2 regions of the Pseudomonas sp. NPDC087803 genome follow, and region 1 is predicted to be linked to the other one. Evidence: predicted binding sites of a transcription regulator. Region 1 holds the regulator's gene; the other holds the start of a gene.
What was found. Region 1 encodes sigma-54, which starts transcription at its own class of promoters, with help from an activator protein. Its sites were predicted from a motif close to ANTGGCATNNANNTTGCTNT; they were not measured.
Positions count from the first base shown of each region.

Region 2: the regulator sigma-54 is predicted to act here: its motif matches at 3,039-3,058, upstream of ACIOUG_RS12975 (circularly permuted type 2 ATP-grasp protein).

Region 1 covers NZ_JBIUVO010000053.1:13,880-21,553, forward strand. Annotated here, with positions in the region: gene lptA (lipopolysaccharide transport periplasmic protein LptA) at 1-190, shown strand, start outside; gene lptB (LPS export ABC transporter ATP-binding protein) at 190-915, shown strand; gene ACIOUG_RS21015 (RNA polymerase factor sigma-54) at 1,191-2,684, shown strand; gene hpf (ribosome hibernation-promoting factor, HPF/YfiA family) at 2,758-3,066, shown strand; gene ptsN (PTS IIA-like nitrogen regulatory protein PtsN) at 3,079-3,543, shown strand; gene rapZ (RNase adapter RapZ) at 3,546-4,403, shown strand; gene ACIOUG_RS21035 (HPr family phosphocarrier protein) at 4,419-4,694, shown strand; gene ACIOUG_RS21040 (ZIP family metal transporter) at 4,799-5,692, opposite strand; gene ACIOUG_RS21045 (superoxide dismutase) at 5,723-6,334, opposite strand; gene ACIOUG_RS21050 (hypothetical protein) at 6,336-6,776, opposite strand; gene ACIOUG_RS21055 (class II fumarate hydratase) at 6,804-7,674, opposite strand, start outside.
Region 2 covers NZ_JBIUVO010000019.1:13,121-20,794, forward strand. Annotated here, with positions in the region: gene ACIOUG_RS12950 (hypothetical protein) at 1-195, shown strand, start outside; gene ACIOUG_RS12955 (PLDc N-terminal domain-containing protein) at 267-458, shown strand; gene speE (polyamine aminopropyltransferase) at 715-1,590, shown strand; gene ACIOUG_RS12965 (hypothetical protein) at 1,802-2,035, shown strand; gene ACIOUG_RS12970 (ribonuclease E inhibitor RraB) at 2,248-2,595, shown strand; gene ACIOUG_RS12975 (circularly permuted type 2 ATP-grasp protein) at 3,091-4,500, shown strand; gene ACIOUG_RS12980 (alpha-E domain-containing protein) at 4,513-5,463, shown strand; gene ACIOUG_RS12985 (transglutaminase N-terminal domain-containing protein) at 5,460-6,263, shown strand; gene ACIOUG_RS12990 (c-type cytochrome) at 6,377-7,144, opposite strand.

The sequences.
Region 1 (7,674 bases):
CGTGCTGATCGACAAGGCCAAGGTTGTCGACAAGGACAACAACACCACCCAGGGCGAGAAAATCGTCTACGACACGGTGAAAAAACTGGCCAGCGCCGGCCGCGCTACCGGCAGCAAAGTCACCGAGGCGCGTCCGCGCATCGACATGGTGATCCAGCCGAAGAAGAAAACCGACGAGAAAACCCAGTAATGGCAACTCTGAAAGCTCAGCACCTGGCCAAGGCCTATAAAAGCCGCCAGGTTGTGCGCGACGTCAGCCTGTCGATCGACAGCGGCCAGATCGTTGGCCTGCTCGGCCCGAACGGTGCCGGCAAGACCACCTGCTTCTACATGATCGTCGGCCTGGTACAGGCCGATCAGGGCCGCGTGCTGATCGATGATCTGGACGTCAGCCACCAGCCGATGCACGGTCGCGCCAAGGCCGGTATCGGCTATCTGCCGCAAGAAGCGTCGATCTTCCGCAAACTGTCGGTGGCCGACAACATCATGGCCATCCTCGAAACCCGCGCGGAACTCGACAAGGCCGGTCGTCGCAAGGAACTGGAAAGCCTGCTGCAGGAATTCCACATCAGCCACATCCGCGACAACCTCGGCATGAGCCTGTCCGGTGGTGAACGCCGCCGGGTGGAAATCGCCCGCGCGCTGGCGACCGCACCGAAATTCATCCTGCTCGACGAACCGTTCGCCGGTGTCGACCCGATCTCGGTCGGTGACATCAAGCAGATCATCCACCACCTCAAGGCCAAGGGGATCGGTGTGCTGATCACCGACCACAACGTGCGTGAGACCCTGGATATCTGCGAGACCGCCTACATCGTCAACGACGGTCAACTGATCGCCGAAGGTGACGCCGAGACCATCCTCGCCAACGATCTGGTGAAGGAAGTGTACCTGGGCCACGAATTCCGCCTCTAAGCGAATAGTGCCCGGTGAGCCGCCCGGGCGCTGTATCGATTCAAGCAGGATTCAATACGCTTTAATTGTTACAGCGCTCCAGGCAAACACGTCGCTTCAAAGGTGTTCACCGCTCGCCTGAGCAACGCGTCAATAAAGTTTTCTATCTTTTTATTGTTACAGCGCTCTAGGCAAACACTTCAGTTTCAGGCATATAATTTGCTTAAGTTTGGCGCTCCGGCGCCCTGTAGTGGATGGCGCATGCGCGCCGGCGAATAAGGTGTTAAGCCCCTGCCATGAAACCATCGCTAGTCTTGAGAATGGGCCAGCAGCTGACGATGACACCGCAGCTGCAACAGGCCATCCGTCTGCTCCAATTGTCGACCCTGGACCTGCAACAGGAAATCCAGGAGGCCCTGGAATCCAATCCGATGCTCGAACGCCAGGAAGAAGGCGACGACTTCGACAACTCCGATCCTTTGGCCGACAACGTCGAACAAAAACCCAACACCGATATTCAGGAACCCTCCTATCAGGAAACCGCCCCGACGGTGGACAACCTGGAGGAAGGCGAATGGAACGAGCGCATTCCCAACGAGCTGCCGGTCGATACCGCCTGGGAAGACGTCTACCAGACCAGCGCCAGCAGCCTGCCCAGCAGCGATGATGACGAGTGGGACTTCACCACCCGCACCTCCGCCGGAGAAAGCCTGCAAAGCCATTTGCTGTGGCAATTGAACCTGGCGCCGATGTCCGACACCGACCGCCTGATCGCCGTGACCCTGATCGACTGCATCAACAATCAGGGCTACCTCGACGAAACCCTCGAAGAAATTCTCGACGCCTTTGATCCGGAGCTCGACATCGAGCTGGACGAGATCGAAGCCGTCCTGCACCGCATCCAGCAGTTTGAACCGGCTGGCATCGGCGCCCGCAACCTCGGCGAATGCCTGCTGCTGCAACTGCGCCAGCTCCCGGCCAAGACCCCGTGGCTCAACGAAGCCAAGCGTCTGGTCAGCGATTACATCGACTTGCTCGGCAGCCGCGACTACAGCCAGTTGATGCGGCGCATGAAGCTCAAGGAAGACGAGCTGCGTCAGGTCATCGAGCTGGTGCAGAGCCTCAATCCGCGCCCGGGTTCACAGATCGAATCGACCGAAGCCGAGTACGTGGTGCCTGACGTCATTGTGCGCAAGGACAACGAACGCTGGCTGGTCGAGCTGAATCAGGAGTCGGTGCCACGTCTGCGGGTCAACGCGCAGTACGCCGGTTTCGTCCGTCGCGCCGACACCAGCGCCGATAACACCTTCATGCGCAATCAGTTGCAGGAAGCGCGCTGGTTCATCAAGAGCCTGCAAAGCCGCAACGAAACCCTGATGAAAGTCGCCACCCAGATCGTCGAGCATCAACGCGGCTTCCTGGAATACGGCGACGAAGCCATGAAGCCGTTGGTCCTGCACGACATCGCGGAAGCGGTCGGCATGCACGAATCGACGATTTCCCGGGTTACCACGCAGAAATTCATGCATACCCCGCGGGGCATTTATGAACTGAAATACTTTTTCTCCAGCCACGTCAGCACCTCGGAAGGCGGCGAATGCTCGTCCACGGCGATCCGCGCGATCATCAAGAAACTGGTTGCGGCGGAAAATCAGAAAAAGCCGTTGAGTGACAGCAAGATCGCTGGTTTACTGGAGGCACAAGGCATTCAGGTGGCTCGCCGCACCGTCGCCAAGTACCGTGAATCCCTCGGGATCGCGCCTTCGAGCGAACGCAAGCGGTTGATGTAAGCCACGTTACAGCGTTCCAGTGGCAGGCTCTTCGGCCTGCCGCTTTATGCACTGGCAACGAAGGAGAAGCTGTATGCAAGTCAACATCAGTGGACACCAACTGGAAGTGACCCAACCTCTGCGTTCCTATATCGAGGAAAAACTCCAACGACTGGAGCGCCATTTCGACAAGATCACCAACGTGCAGGTCACGATGTGCGTCGAAAAGCTGAAGCAGAAAATCGAAGCCACCTTGCATATACCCGGCAGCGAAGTGGTCGCCAACGCAGAAGATACCGACATGTACGCTGCGATCGACGCACTGACCGACAAGCTGGATCGCCAACTCAAAAAGCATAAGGAAAAGACCCAGAGCCTCCTCCAGGGCGCGACAGGTCGTTAACACCCCCAACCCATGATCCGACTTGAAAGTATCCTGACCCCCGGCCGTTCCTTGGTGAACGTGCCGGGCGGCAGTAAAAAGAAAGCCCTCGAACAGATTGCCAACCTGATCGCCCGCGAAGTGCCGGATCTGGAGATGCAAGATGTCTTCGAGGCGCTGATCGCCCGTGAGAAACTCGGTTCCACCGGTTTCGGCAACGGCATCGCCATTCCCCACTGTCGCCTCAAAGGTTGCACCGAGCCTGTCAGCGCCTTGCTGCACCTTGATGCCCCCATCGATTTCGATGCCATCGACGGCGCGCCGGTTGACCTGCTGTTTGTCCTGCTGGTCCCGGAAGCTGCCACCGATGCACACCTGGAATTACTGCGCCAGATCGCCAGCATGCTCGATCGCAAGGAAGTGCGCGAAAAACTGCGCAGCGCACCGAGCAATGAAGCCTTGTATCAGGTCGTCCTGAGCGAGCAGAACGGTCACTAATCATGCGCTTGATCATTGTCAGCGGCCGTTCCGGCTCGGGTAAAAGTACTGCCCTGGATGTCCTTGAGGACAACGGTTACTACTGCATCGACAACCTGCCCGCCGGCTTGCTGCCGGAACTGGCTGAGCGCGCTCTGGTTCATACCGAACTGGCCCAGCCGCTGGTCGCCGTATCGATCGACGCGCGTAATTTGCCGAGCCACCTGTCGCGTTTCCCCGAATTGCTGGAAGAAGTCCGCAGCCGGCACATCCAATGTGATGTGTTGTATCTGGATGCCGACGAAGAAACCCTGCTTAAACGCTTCTCGGAAACCCGTCGTCGCCACCCGCTGAGCACCGCCAATCGTTCGTTGGCCGAAGCGATCAACGACGAGACCGCCCTGCTCGGCCCGATTGCCGACCTGGCCGACCTCAAGGTCAACACCACCAATCTGAACCTGTACCAGTTGCGCGACACCATCAAGCTGCGCCTGCTGAATCAGCCGGAGCCGGGTACCGCGTTTCTGGTCGAGTCGTTCGGTTTCAAGCGCGGCATGCCGGTGGATGCGGACCTGGTGTTCGACGTGCGCTGCCTGCCGAACCCGTATTGGAAGCCAGAATTGCGCGCGCAATCCGGTCTCGATGCACCGGTGGCCGAGTACCTGGCGGCGCAGCCGGAGGTCGAGGAAATGTTCCAGGACATCTACGGCTACCTGAATAAATGGCTGCCGCGCTTTGCCGCGAGCAATCGCGCCTATGTCACCATCGCCATTGGCTGCACCGGCGGGCATCACCGCTCCGTTTACCTGACCGAACGCCTGGGTCAGGCCCTGCAGAAAACCCTGAAGAACGTCCAGGTTCGCCACCGCGACCTCACTTAAAGGATTCACACCGCGATGCCTGCTCGTGAAATCGAAATCATCAACAAATTGGGTCTGCATGCCCGGGCATCGGCCAAATTCGTCGGCGTGGCCGGCAAGTTTCCGGAGACCACGATAAGAGTCGGTCGCACGCCCGAGACAGCAGTGGACGGCAAAAGCATCATGGCGATGATGATGCTCGCGGCCGGCAAGGGCACCAAAATACATTTGAGCACCGAAGGCGAACAGGCTGAGGAGGCCATGGATGCTTTGGTGGAGTTGATCAACAACTACTTCGACGAAGGTGGTTGATCGTTAAAGATCAAAAGATCAAAAGATCGCAGCCTGCGGCAGCTCCTACATTGGAATGCATTTTCCTGTAGGAGCTGCCGCAGGCTGCGATCTTTTGATCTGCTTCAACCCAACGCGGTATCCATCACCATCATCAGACAGAACCCGATCAGCAAGCCAAGGCTGGCCATTTTGTCATGACCATTGCGGCGCGACTCGGGGATGACCTCATGAGTCACCACCAGCAACATCGCCCCCGCCGCCAGCGCCAACCCCAGTGGCAGTAGCAGCTCTGCCAGGCTGACCAGCCACGCACAGAGCAGCGCAAACACCGGCTCCACCAGACCTGACGCCGCACCGATCAGGAACGCCCTGACCCGCGACATCCCCGCCCCGGCCAACACCAGCGCGATGACCAATCCCTCCGGTACATCCTGCAAGGCGATGCCCATCGCCAGACTGTCGGCATCCGGCATGCCGCCACCCGCAGACACCCCCACCGCCATGCCTTCCGGAATGTTGTGGGCAATGATGGCGAAGACGAACAGCCAGATCCGCGGCGCAATCATCGGGTGCTCAGGGGTGCCGACGAGCGTTTGCGGTGAGGCACCGGACAGTTTCAGATCCACCAGATACAAACCGAACGCGCCGAGCATGATGCCGAAGCAGATCAGCCCACTGGCGGCCCACGGTGTCAGGCCCAGACTTTCGGCGGCGCCAATGCCCGGCATGATCAGCGAAAACGCGGTCGCCGCCAGCATCACGCCGGCGCCGAAACCCAGTAGCGTATCGCTGAGCATCTGCGGCATGCGCCGGATCACCAACACCGGTACCGCGCCGAGCGCCGTGCCGAGCGCGCAGATCGCACCACCCTGCAGAGCCCGTGACAGCTTCGGCTGCAAATCCAGCCATTCCAGGCCGTGCGCCGCCAACAGCGTCATGCCCGCCAGCAGCAACAGCGACCCGACCGCGTAGCGAAACATGCGCCCACCGCCAATCGCCAGTGTTTCAGTGCCCATAGTCAGCCTTGGATTGTTCTTATAGATGACTTAAACCAGTGCAGCCTGGTAGCGCGCCGCAACTTCAGGCCAATTGATTACGTTGTAGAACGCGTTGATGTATTCCGGACGACGGTTCTGATAGCGCAGGTAGTAGGCGTGCTCCCAGACGTCCAGACCGAGAATCGGCGTATTGCCATTCATCAGCGGACTGTCCTGATTGCCGCTGCTTTCCACGATCAGCTTCTGCTCGGGGGTGACACTGAGCCAAGCCCAGCCGCTGCCGAATCGGGTCAGCGCGGCCTTGGTGAACGCTTCCTTGAAACTGTCGAGACCGCCCAATTGATCATCAATGGCCTTGGCCAGCGCGCCGTCCGGCTTGCCACCGCCGTTGGGCACCATGACTTCCCAGAACAGCGAATGGTTGGCGTGGCCGCCGCCTTGGTTGATCACCGCCGCGCGGAGTTTTTCCGGCAACTGCTGAACGCTGGCGACCAGTTTTTCCACCGGCCATTCGGCGTACTCGGTGCCTTCGACGGCTGCGTTGAGGTTATTGATGTAGGTCTGGTGGTGCTTGGTGTAATGGATCTCCATGGTCTGCGCATCAATATGCGGTTCCAGGGCGTCGTAGGCGTAGGGCAAGGCAGGCAAGGTAAAAGCCATTTCAGTGGACTCCATGGTGATGTGAGGCAGACGCGCGGCGCGCATTGCCGGTATCCGGGTGTAGCAGGCGCTGGGTGCGCGGGTACTCGCCGTGTTCGCTGATGAAATTCAGCAGCTCGACGTAGGTCTTGCTGCTCTGGCGCAACGCCGCTTCCCGCAGGGCCGGGCGCAGGCGCTCGTCCTGCATGGTCTGCAACAGCCGCTGGTGGATCGCGCAAAGGTACTCGGCGCTTTCCTCCGGCTGGTTTAGGCGCAGGTGCAGATCCGCCAGGTTGTGGTGGGAAATGACGCAGGCCGCCACCGCTTCGTCGGCATCCGCCCAGCGCTCGAACAACACTTGTGCCAGCGCCAGGGCTTGCAGATAAGCCTCGCGGGCATCAATCAGCTCGCCCAGCATGAAGCAGCGATTGGCCCGTTCGATCGTGCGTTTCCAGTGCTCCATGGTGAGCCTCCAAAGCGGTTGCGGGGTTTACACGCCGCCGGCGGTGAGTTTCTCGGGGTTGAGCAACTCTTCCAGTTGGCTGCGCGACAGATCGGTGTGTTCCAGCGCGACATCAATCACCGGGCGGCCTTGCTTGTAGGCCTGCTTGGCGATTTCGGCGGCTTTCTGGTAACCGATGATCGGGTTGAGCGCGGTGACCAGAATCGGGTTGCGCGACAGCGCTTCTTTGAGCCGCGACTCGTTGACCTTGAAGCTGGCGATGGCCTTGTCACCGAGCAGACGACTGGCATTGGCCAGCAGTTCGATGCTGCTCAGCAGGTTCTGGGCGATGATCGGCAGCATCACGTTCAGTTCGAAATTGCCCGACTGGCCAGCGATGGTGATCACCGAATCGTTGCCGATGACTTGCGCAGCAACCATCGCAGTAGCTTCCGGGATCACCGGGTTGACCTTGCCCGGCATGATCGAGGAGCCCGGTTGCAGGCCTTCGAGTTCGATCTCGCCGAGGCCGGCGAGCGGGCCGGAGTTCATCCAGCGCAGGTCGTTGGCGATTTTCATCAGCGACACGGCGGTGGCCTTGAGCTGGCCGGAGACGGCGACGGCGGTGTCCTGTGAACCGATCAGCGCGAACAGATCCTTGCCCGGGGTGAATTGCACGTTCGTCAGTTGGCTCAGCTGGCGGCTGAAACGCGCGGCGAACTCCGGATGCGCATTGATTCCGGTGCCGACCGCTGTACCGCCTTGTGCCAGCGATTGCAGGCTCGGCAGCAAGTCTTGCAGATGACCGATGTTGGCCTTGAGCTGTTGTGCCCAGCCATTGAGCACCTGGCTCATGCGCACCGGCATCGCGTCCATCAAATGGGTGCGACCGGTTTTGACGTGGTGATGCACCTGTCCA
Region 2 (7,674 bases), on a different contig from region 1:
CAGGTGCAGATGAGCAGCCTGAACAAGGAAAACGGCGGTTACACGCTGATGAACTTCAGCCAGTTGCTCGATGACGAGCTGCAAGTGGTGCTGGTCTACGGCAACGACGTACCGCGAGTGCTGGAGCTGTGCGCCGAAGTCGGTATCGCTGCTGCGCCTTCGCTGGAAGCGCTGAAAGTCGCCGTTCACGTCTGAGCGCAATAAAAGGGAACCCTGCGCGCGACCGTCTATCCTAAAAGTGCATGCCACTATTCTGGAGCGACACCATGGGTTCTACGTTCAACGGTCTGATTGGCCTGATCATCCTTGCCCTCGATATCTGGGCGATCATCAACGTGCTGAAAAGCGGCGCCGAGACCGGGATGAAAATCCTCTGGGTCCTGCTGATCATCCTCCTGCCGGTGCTGGGCCTGATCATCTGGGCGATCGCCGGGCCACGGGGCAACGTGCGGGTCTGACGCTTTCCCGAAAACACGCTGATCCCCCTGTGGGAGCGGGCTTGCTCGCGAAGGCGATTGTTCAATCGAAACACAGGTTGAATGACACTCCGCTTTCGCGAGCAAGCCCGCTCCCACATTGGTCTTGCGTTAGCTCCAGAGTGTGCCCTGTCGGAGGAAGGTTCGACCTGTCATCTTCAGCAACGTAGAATGCGCGCCTTTCCCGGGCAATCGTCCCCCACGATTGACGCCCGCGCATTCATCGGAGCACTTGACCATGACCGTCACCAAGACCAGCGAGTACCTGGAAACCCTCTACGAAGGCTACGGCCAGCGTTTTCGCATGGAAAAACTGCTGCACGAAGTGCGCACCGAGCACCAGCACCTGGTGATTTTCCAGAACCCGCGCATGGGCCGGGTGATGGCGCTGGACGGCGTGATCCAGACCACCGAAGCCGACGAATTCATCTACCACGAAATGCTCACCCACGTGCCGATCCTCGCCCACGGCACCGCCAAGCGCGTGCTGATCATCGGCGGCGGTGACGGCGGCATGCTGCGCGAAGTGACCAAACACGCCGGCGTCGAGCACATCACCATGGTCGAGATCGACGGCACCGTGGTCGACATGTGCAAGGAATTCCTGCCGAACCACTCCAAAGGCGCCTACGACGACCCACGGCTGAACCTGGTGATCGACGACGGCATGCGTTTCGTCGCCACCACCACAGAAAAATTCGACGTGATCATCTCCGACTCCACCGACCCGATCGGCCCGGGCGAAGTGCTGTTCTCGGAGAACTTCTACCAGGCCTGCCACCGTTGCCTGAACGAAGGCGGGATCCTCGTGACCCAGAACGGCACGCCGTTCATGCAGATCGACGAAGTCAAAACCACCGCCGGCCGCCTGCGCAGCCTGTTCCCGGACTGGCACTTCTATCAGGCGGCCGTGCCGACCTACATCGGCGGTTCGATGACCTTCGCCTGGGGTTCGACCAACCCGGCCTACCGCAAGCTGAGCCGTGAAACCCTGCAACAGCGCTTCATCGGCAGCGGCATTGTCACTCGTTACTACAACCCGGAAATCCACATCGGCGCGTTCGCGCTGCCACAGTACGTGCTGCAGGCGATCAACAAGCCAAGCAACGACTGACCACTGCAAAACCCTGTAGGAGCTGCCGCAGGCTGCGATCTTTTGACTTTGATTGTTAAAAAACAAGATCAAAAGATCGCAGCCTGCGGCAGCTCCTACAGTGGATGTATTTTTTTTCATGTTCGTCTGCTGCAATCCTTTTGAACGATCAATCTCGCCAAAAGTCGAGATAGAGGTAAGCCCATTTGCGGGTTTGATCGAGGAGGCACCGATGCAAAAGTGGAAAGTCACTTTCGTGGACGATCATGGTGAAATTGTCGATGAGGTGTTCGAGCGCGCGGAATGCCCCAGCGACGACGAGGCGGCACGCCTGATCAAGGAACGGCTCCTGCCGGTGGCCGCCGAACTGGATATGAATGATCTGGAAGGGCGAACTCCAGACGCAGGTGCAAAAAACCTGAAAGCCCAGAACAGCATCGAAATCCGCAGCATCACGCCAATCTGAAATTCTTCCTGTCACTTGAAACACCAGGCCTTGGCAGCAGCTCTATCTTGGGGCTACTCTGCAAGCGAGATCAGCGAATGAATCGCTAAGGTCTGGTCTTGTCAGCTACATGCTTGTTTCCCGCGTGCAATCACGTTGCCGCAGTACTTTGGCCTGTAAGGCCCGGGGCGGGAATACGGAAAGTCTATCCATCTATCCGAGGGGGACGATTCATGAGCACAGCCTATCAAGAAGACATCAGCAGCAATGTTCTGCGCCGCATGAAAGAAGGCGGTTTCGACTTTTCCCGGTTCCATCCCATCGAGTTCTACGCCATTTTCCCGGACGAGGAGCGGGCGCGCAGGGCGGCAGGCAAATTCCGTGGTGAATCGATCAATGCCCAGGTCAGTGCGCGCGACGATGGCGCCTGGTCGCTGGAACTGAGCAAAGTGATGTACGCGACCTATGACGACATTGGCGATTTCGAGCAGGGCTTCTCTGCCGTGGTCGAGCCGCTGGGCGGCATCATCGAGGGCTGGGGCGTCAAGCAGGAGGTGCGTAACCGCCATCGTCTGAATTGATTCGGGTTACCTTTTTTAAAGTCAAAAGATCGCAGCCTTCGGCAGCTCCTACAGGTGATCGGTGTAGGAACTGCCGGAGGCTGCGATCTTTTTGCTTTTGCTTTCAAAACATTTCAGAAAGGCAAAAAAAAGCCACCGGAGAGGGTGGCTAAAAGGGAAGAGCGATAAGGACATGAAACCGGTCAGGGTCAAGGCTTGCGGGGGCTGCGCTGGCAGCCTGGATCAATTGAGCTGAAGCCTGCGCCGGGGCAGTCGTCAGCCGATGCGCCGATTATCCGCAGCCCGGCGCAGGCAGTGAAATCAACTCTGACTATGCTGGTGATAGGCGACAGCACTGCGTCGCAATGAGGCGGGGGCAATCAGCTTGGGACATTTGTCGCACAGGAATGGTGCGGTGCTTGCGGCGTGATTATCCAAGCGATTGAAATCAAAGCGTTTATGCCGATGGCACGGGCCTTGCGAAGGCCTGTAGGTCCGGGTGACAAGGAGTACGGCATGATCCGCACCTATTTTGATGAAATGTACGATGCCGGCGGCCAGGTCCGCCCGCATTACCGCGAGTTCGCCCGTTGGCTGGCCGACACGCCTGACGAGTTGCTGGCACAACGGCGACGCGAGGCTGATCTGCTGTTCCACCGGGCCGGAATCACCTTCACGCTCTATGGCGACGAGCAGGGCACCGAGCGCCTGATTCCTTTCGACACCATTCCGCGCAGCATTCCCGCCAGCGAGTGGCGGATCGTCGAGCGTGGCTGCATCCAGCGGGTCAAGGCGTTGAACATGTTCCTCGCCGATCTCTATCACGAGCAGCGCATCATCAAGGCCGGAATCATCCCCGCCGAACAGGTGCTGGCCAACGAGCAGTATCAGTTGGCGATGCAGGGCCTGGATCTGCACCGCGATATCTATTCGCACATCTCCGGCGTCGACCTGGTGCGCGATGGCGACGGCACCTATTACGTGCTCGAAGACAACCTGCGCACGCCGAGCGGCGTCAGCTACATGCTCGAAGACCGCAAGATGATGATGCGCTTGTTTCCGGAACTGTTCGCCGCCCAGCGCATTGCGCCCATTGACCACTACCCGAACCTGTTGCTGGACACGCTGAAGAGTTCGAGCCCGATCGACGACCCGAGCGTGGTGGTGTTGACGCCGGGGCGCTTTAACAGTGCGTTCTTCGAACACGCCTTCCTGGCGCGGGAAATGGGCGTTGAACTGGTGGAGGGCGCCGATCTGTTCGTGCGCGACGACAAAGTCTTCATGCGCACCACCGACGGGCCGAAAGCGGTGGACGTGATCTACCGCCGTCTCGATGACGCGTTCCTCGATCCGCTGGCGTTCAATCCCGACTCGATGCTCGGCGTACCGGGGCTGTTGTCGTCGTATCGCTCGGGCAACGTGGTGCTGGCCAATGCCATCGGCACTGGCGTGGCGGACGACAAATCGGTGTACCCGTTTGTTACCGAGATGATCCGTTTCTACCTCGACGAGGAGCCGATCCTGAAAAACGTGCCGACCTGGCAGTGCCGCAACCCCTCGGAACTTTCCCACGTACTGGCCAATCTTCCGGATCTGGTGGTCAAGGAGACCCAGGGCTCCGGCGGTTACGGGATGCTGGTGGGGCCGGCGTCGACCACGGCGCAGATCGATGCGTTCCGTGAGCGGATAAAGGCCAAGCCCCACGCGTACATTGCGCAGCCGACGTTGTCGCTGTCGACCTGTCCGACCTTTGTCGAAAACGGCATTGCGCCGCGCCATATCGACCTGCGTCCGTTTGTACTGTCTGGCCGCGAAACCCGGGTCGTGCCCGGCGGTTTGACCCGTGTCGCCCTGCGTGAAGGCTCTCTGGTGGTGAACTCCTCCCAGGGTGGCGGAACCAAGGACACCTGGGTGGTCGAGGATTGAAGGAAGCCTGCCATGTTAAGTAGAACTGCCTCGGATCTGTACTGGATGTCGCGTTACCTGGAGCGGGCGGAAAACCTCGCGCGGATGCTCGATATCAGCTATTCGCTGTCGCTGATGCCGCAGGACGGTCGCGGCGATGGTTTGCACGAACTGGCCATGCCGCTGTTGATCACCGGCACCCTCGACGATTATCTGGAGCGTCACGGCGAACTGCACGCCGAACGCCTGCTCCATTTTTTCGCCCTCGATGCGGCCAACCCGGCGAGCATCTACAGCTGTCTCGGCGCGGCACGGGCCAGTGCGCATGCGGTGCGTGGGCGGATCACCGCCGACATGTGGGAAAACATCAATGCCACCTGGCTGGAGATTCGCGGCATTGCCGAACAAGGTCTCAGTCGCTATGGCATGAGCCGTTTCTGCGAGTGGATCAAGGAGCGCTCGCACCTGTTCCGTGGCGCCTCCTACGGCACGATCATGCGCAACGATGCGTTCCGCTTCATTCGTCTGGGCACGTTTATCGAGCGTGCGGATAACACGCTGCGCCTGCTCGATGCGCGCTATGAAATGGCCGGCGATCAGGCCGAGGCCGTCAGCGACGGCACCGCTCATGCTTACTATCAATGGAGTGCGCTGCTGCGGGCGCTGTCATCGTTCGAGGCCTACACCGAGATCTACCGCGACGCACCCGGCGCCCGGCATGTCGCCGAGCTGCTGCTGTTACGCGCCGATGTGCCGCGTTCGTTGCGCGCCTGCACCGAAGAAATCGACCAGATTCTCGCCCAATTACCTGGCGCCAATGGCCGTCCGGCACAACGCCTCGCCGCTGAGATGGACGCGCGTCTGCGTTATACCGGCATCAACGAAATCCTCGCTGAAGGCCTGCACGCCTGGCTCACCGAATTCATCCCGCTGGTGCGCCAGTTGGGCAACGCGATTCACAGTTCATACCTGGAGGCTGCATGAGACTTTCCATTAGCCACGAGACCACCTATCACTATGAAGATCAGGTGCGGGCGAGCATCCAGTATCTGCGCCTGACCCCGCACGACAGCGAGCGTCAGCACGTGTTGAGTTGGCAGCTCGACCTGCCGCGTCCGGTGCGCGCCCAGCTCGATCCGTTCGGCAACATTCTGCATGTGCTGACCATGGACGAGCCGCACGAAGCGATCATCATCGGCGCCCGTGGCCAGGTCGATATCGACGAATTGCGCGAGGCCGAGCATGAGAGCCAGTCAGCGCTGCCGTTCCTGCGTTTCACCCGTTTGACCGAGGCGGACGAAGCCTTGCGCGCGTTTGCGGCGAAATCCTGCAAGCAGCGCCGTGATCGCACCGCGTTGATCGACCTGATGCACGGTTTGAACCAGCACATGAGCTACACGCCGGGTTCCACCGAAGTCGACACCAGCGCTGCCGAAGCCTTCGCCGGGCGCGCCGGGGTCTGTCAGGATCACACCCATGCGTTTCTGGCGTGCGCGCGCAGTCTGGGAATTCCGTCGCGTTATGTGTCCGGTTATCTGTACAGCGAAGACGCCGAGCACCTGGCCAGTCACGCTTGGGCCGAAGCGTGGCTGGATGACGCCTGGTACAGCTTTGACGTGACCAACCAATTGGCACGCCCGGAGCGGCACCTGAAACTGGCGGTGGGCCTGGATTATCTGGACGCCTGCCCGGTGCGCGGCATGCGCCGGGGCGGCGGGAGCGAGCAGATGCATGCGAAGGTGTTCGTGTCGCCGACGCCGGTTATCTCTGTTCAGCAGCAATAACGCATTACCCCCTGTAGGAGCTGCGGCACGCTGCGATCTTTTGCTTCTGTTTTTAAAATCAAGGTCAAAAGATCGCAGCGTGCCGCAGCTCCTACAAGGTTTTTGAACAGCAATTATGGTTTAACCTTGCGCCCAGCCATGTGCTGCAAATAACCGATCAGCAACTGCAAGTCCCCCTCCGGCAACACCTGCGCCGAAAACCCCGGCATCTTCGCCTGCGGCCAGTGGCGCAAACTCTGCGGATCGCGAATGTAGCGCTTGAGGAAGTTCGCGCCGAAATACTCGGTCGGGTTGTACGGAATGTTCAGGTCCGGCCCGAACTGCGCATCCCCGGCACCGTTCAACCGATGGCAGGCCAGGCAGTTCTTCTGAAACAACGCGAAACCCTGATTCACCGGGTCATTCGCTTTCAGCCTGGGATCCGGCAACAGCGCAGGGAAACGCTCGGCCACCGGCGCCATGCGCTTGATGCTGGCCACTTCGAACGGCCATTGCTCCGGGCTGATGTTGCCCGCCTGCGGGTCGGTCCAGACCAGATAGAACGGCCCCGCACTGTGCTTGCCTTCGGACAATGGCGGCCACGGCTGCGCCGGGTCCTCGATGGCCAGCCACGCCCGCGCGCCTTTGGTGTTGAGCAACGGTGCAGCGCTCAACTCCGCGGCAAAGCCGTCCAGCGCTACTGCCTGCAGGTGATCGTCCGGCTTGATCCCGGTGAGCAGCGCTGACACAGGCACGACGTGGTAGGTCATGTCTTTCTTGTAGGAAACATCGTTGTTGATGGTGAGGGTTTGCACCTGTGGGTGCTTGAGCAAGTCTTCTGTCTGCCAGGTGCGGCTGTTCGCGCCCAGCTCCAGCGTGAGCTGTGCGGCAGACAAGGGCATGCTCAGCAGCAAGGCCCAGAACCCAATGAGCTTTTTCAAATGATCGTCGTCCCTGTCGTGGAAGTGCACAAAGGTTGGCACAGCCACGCTGGCCCGGGTAGCGGGCCAGCCACATTTTGTCTGGCGATAAGGAGCGCCTGCCGCTTGAGTCAGCCAATCACTTTGGTCAGGTTGGGCAGAATCAACAACAGCGTGGTGGCGAAAAGAATGAGTCCTGCTTGACGAACTTTCGGTTGTTTGAACATGGCTTGACCGCCTTTTTTGTTATTTCCTGATGTTTGCCTGCATATCCATGACGGCAAACGCTGCACTTCCTGTTGAAGAACGTCGGCCCCGGCAAAACCCGACGACCCTGACGTACATGTACTACCTTAGAGGCCGCGTCACGCTTGGCTTAGATCCATTTCATATGTATTTGCTACCAGTAGCGATAAAAAAGGCATGAGGCGTATTGCCAGCTTCTGCGCCGCCCGCTTGCTAGACAACTCGCCGACCTGAACCGGTTCACCCAATGGCGGACGACCGTCCGT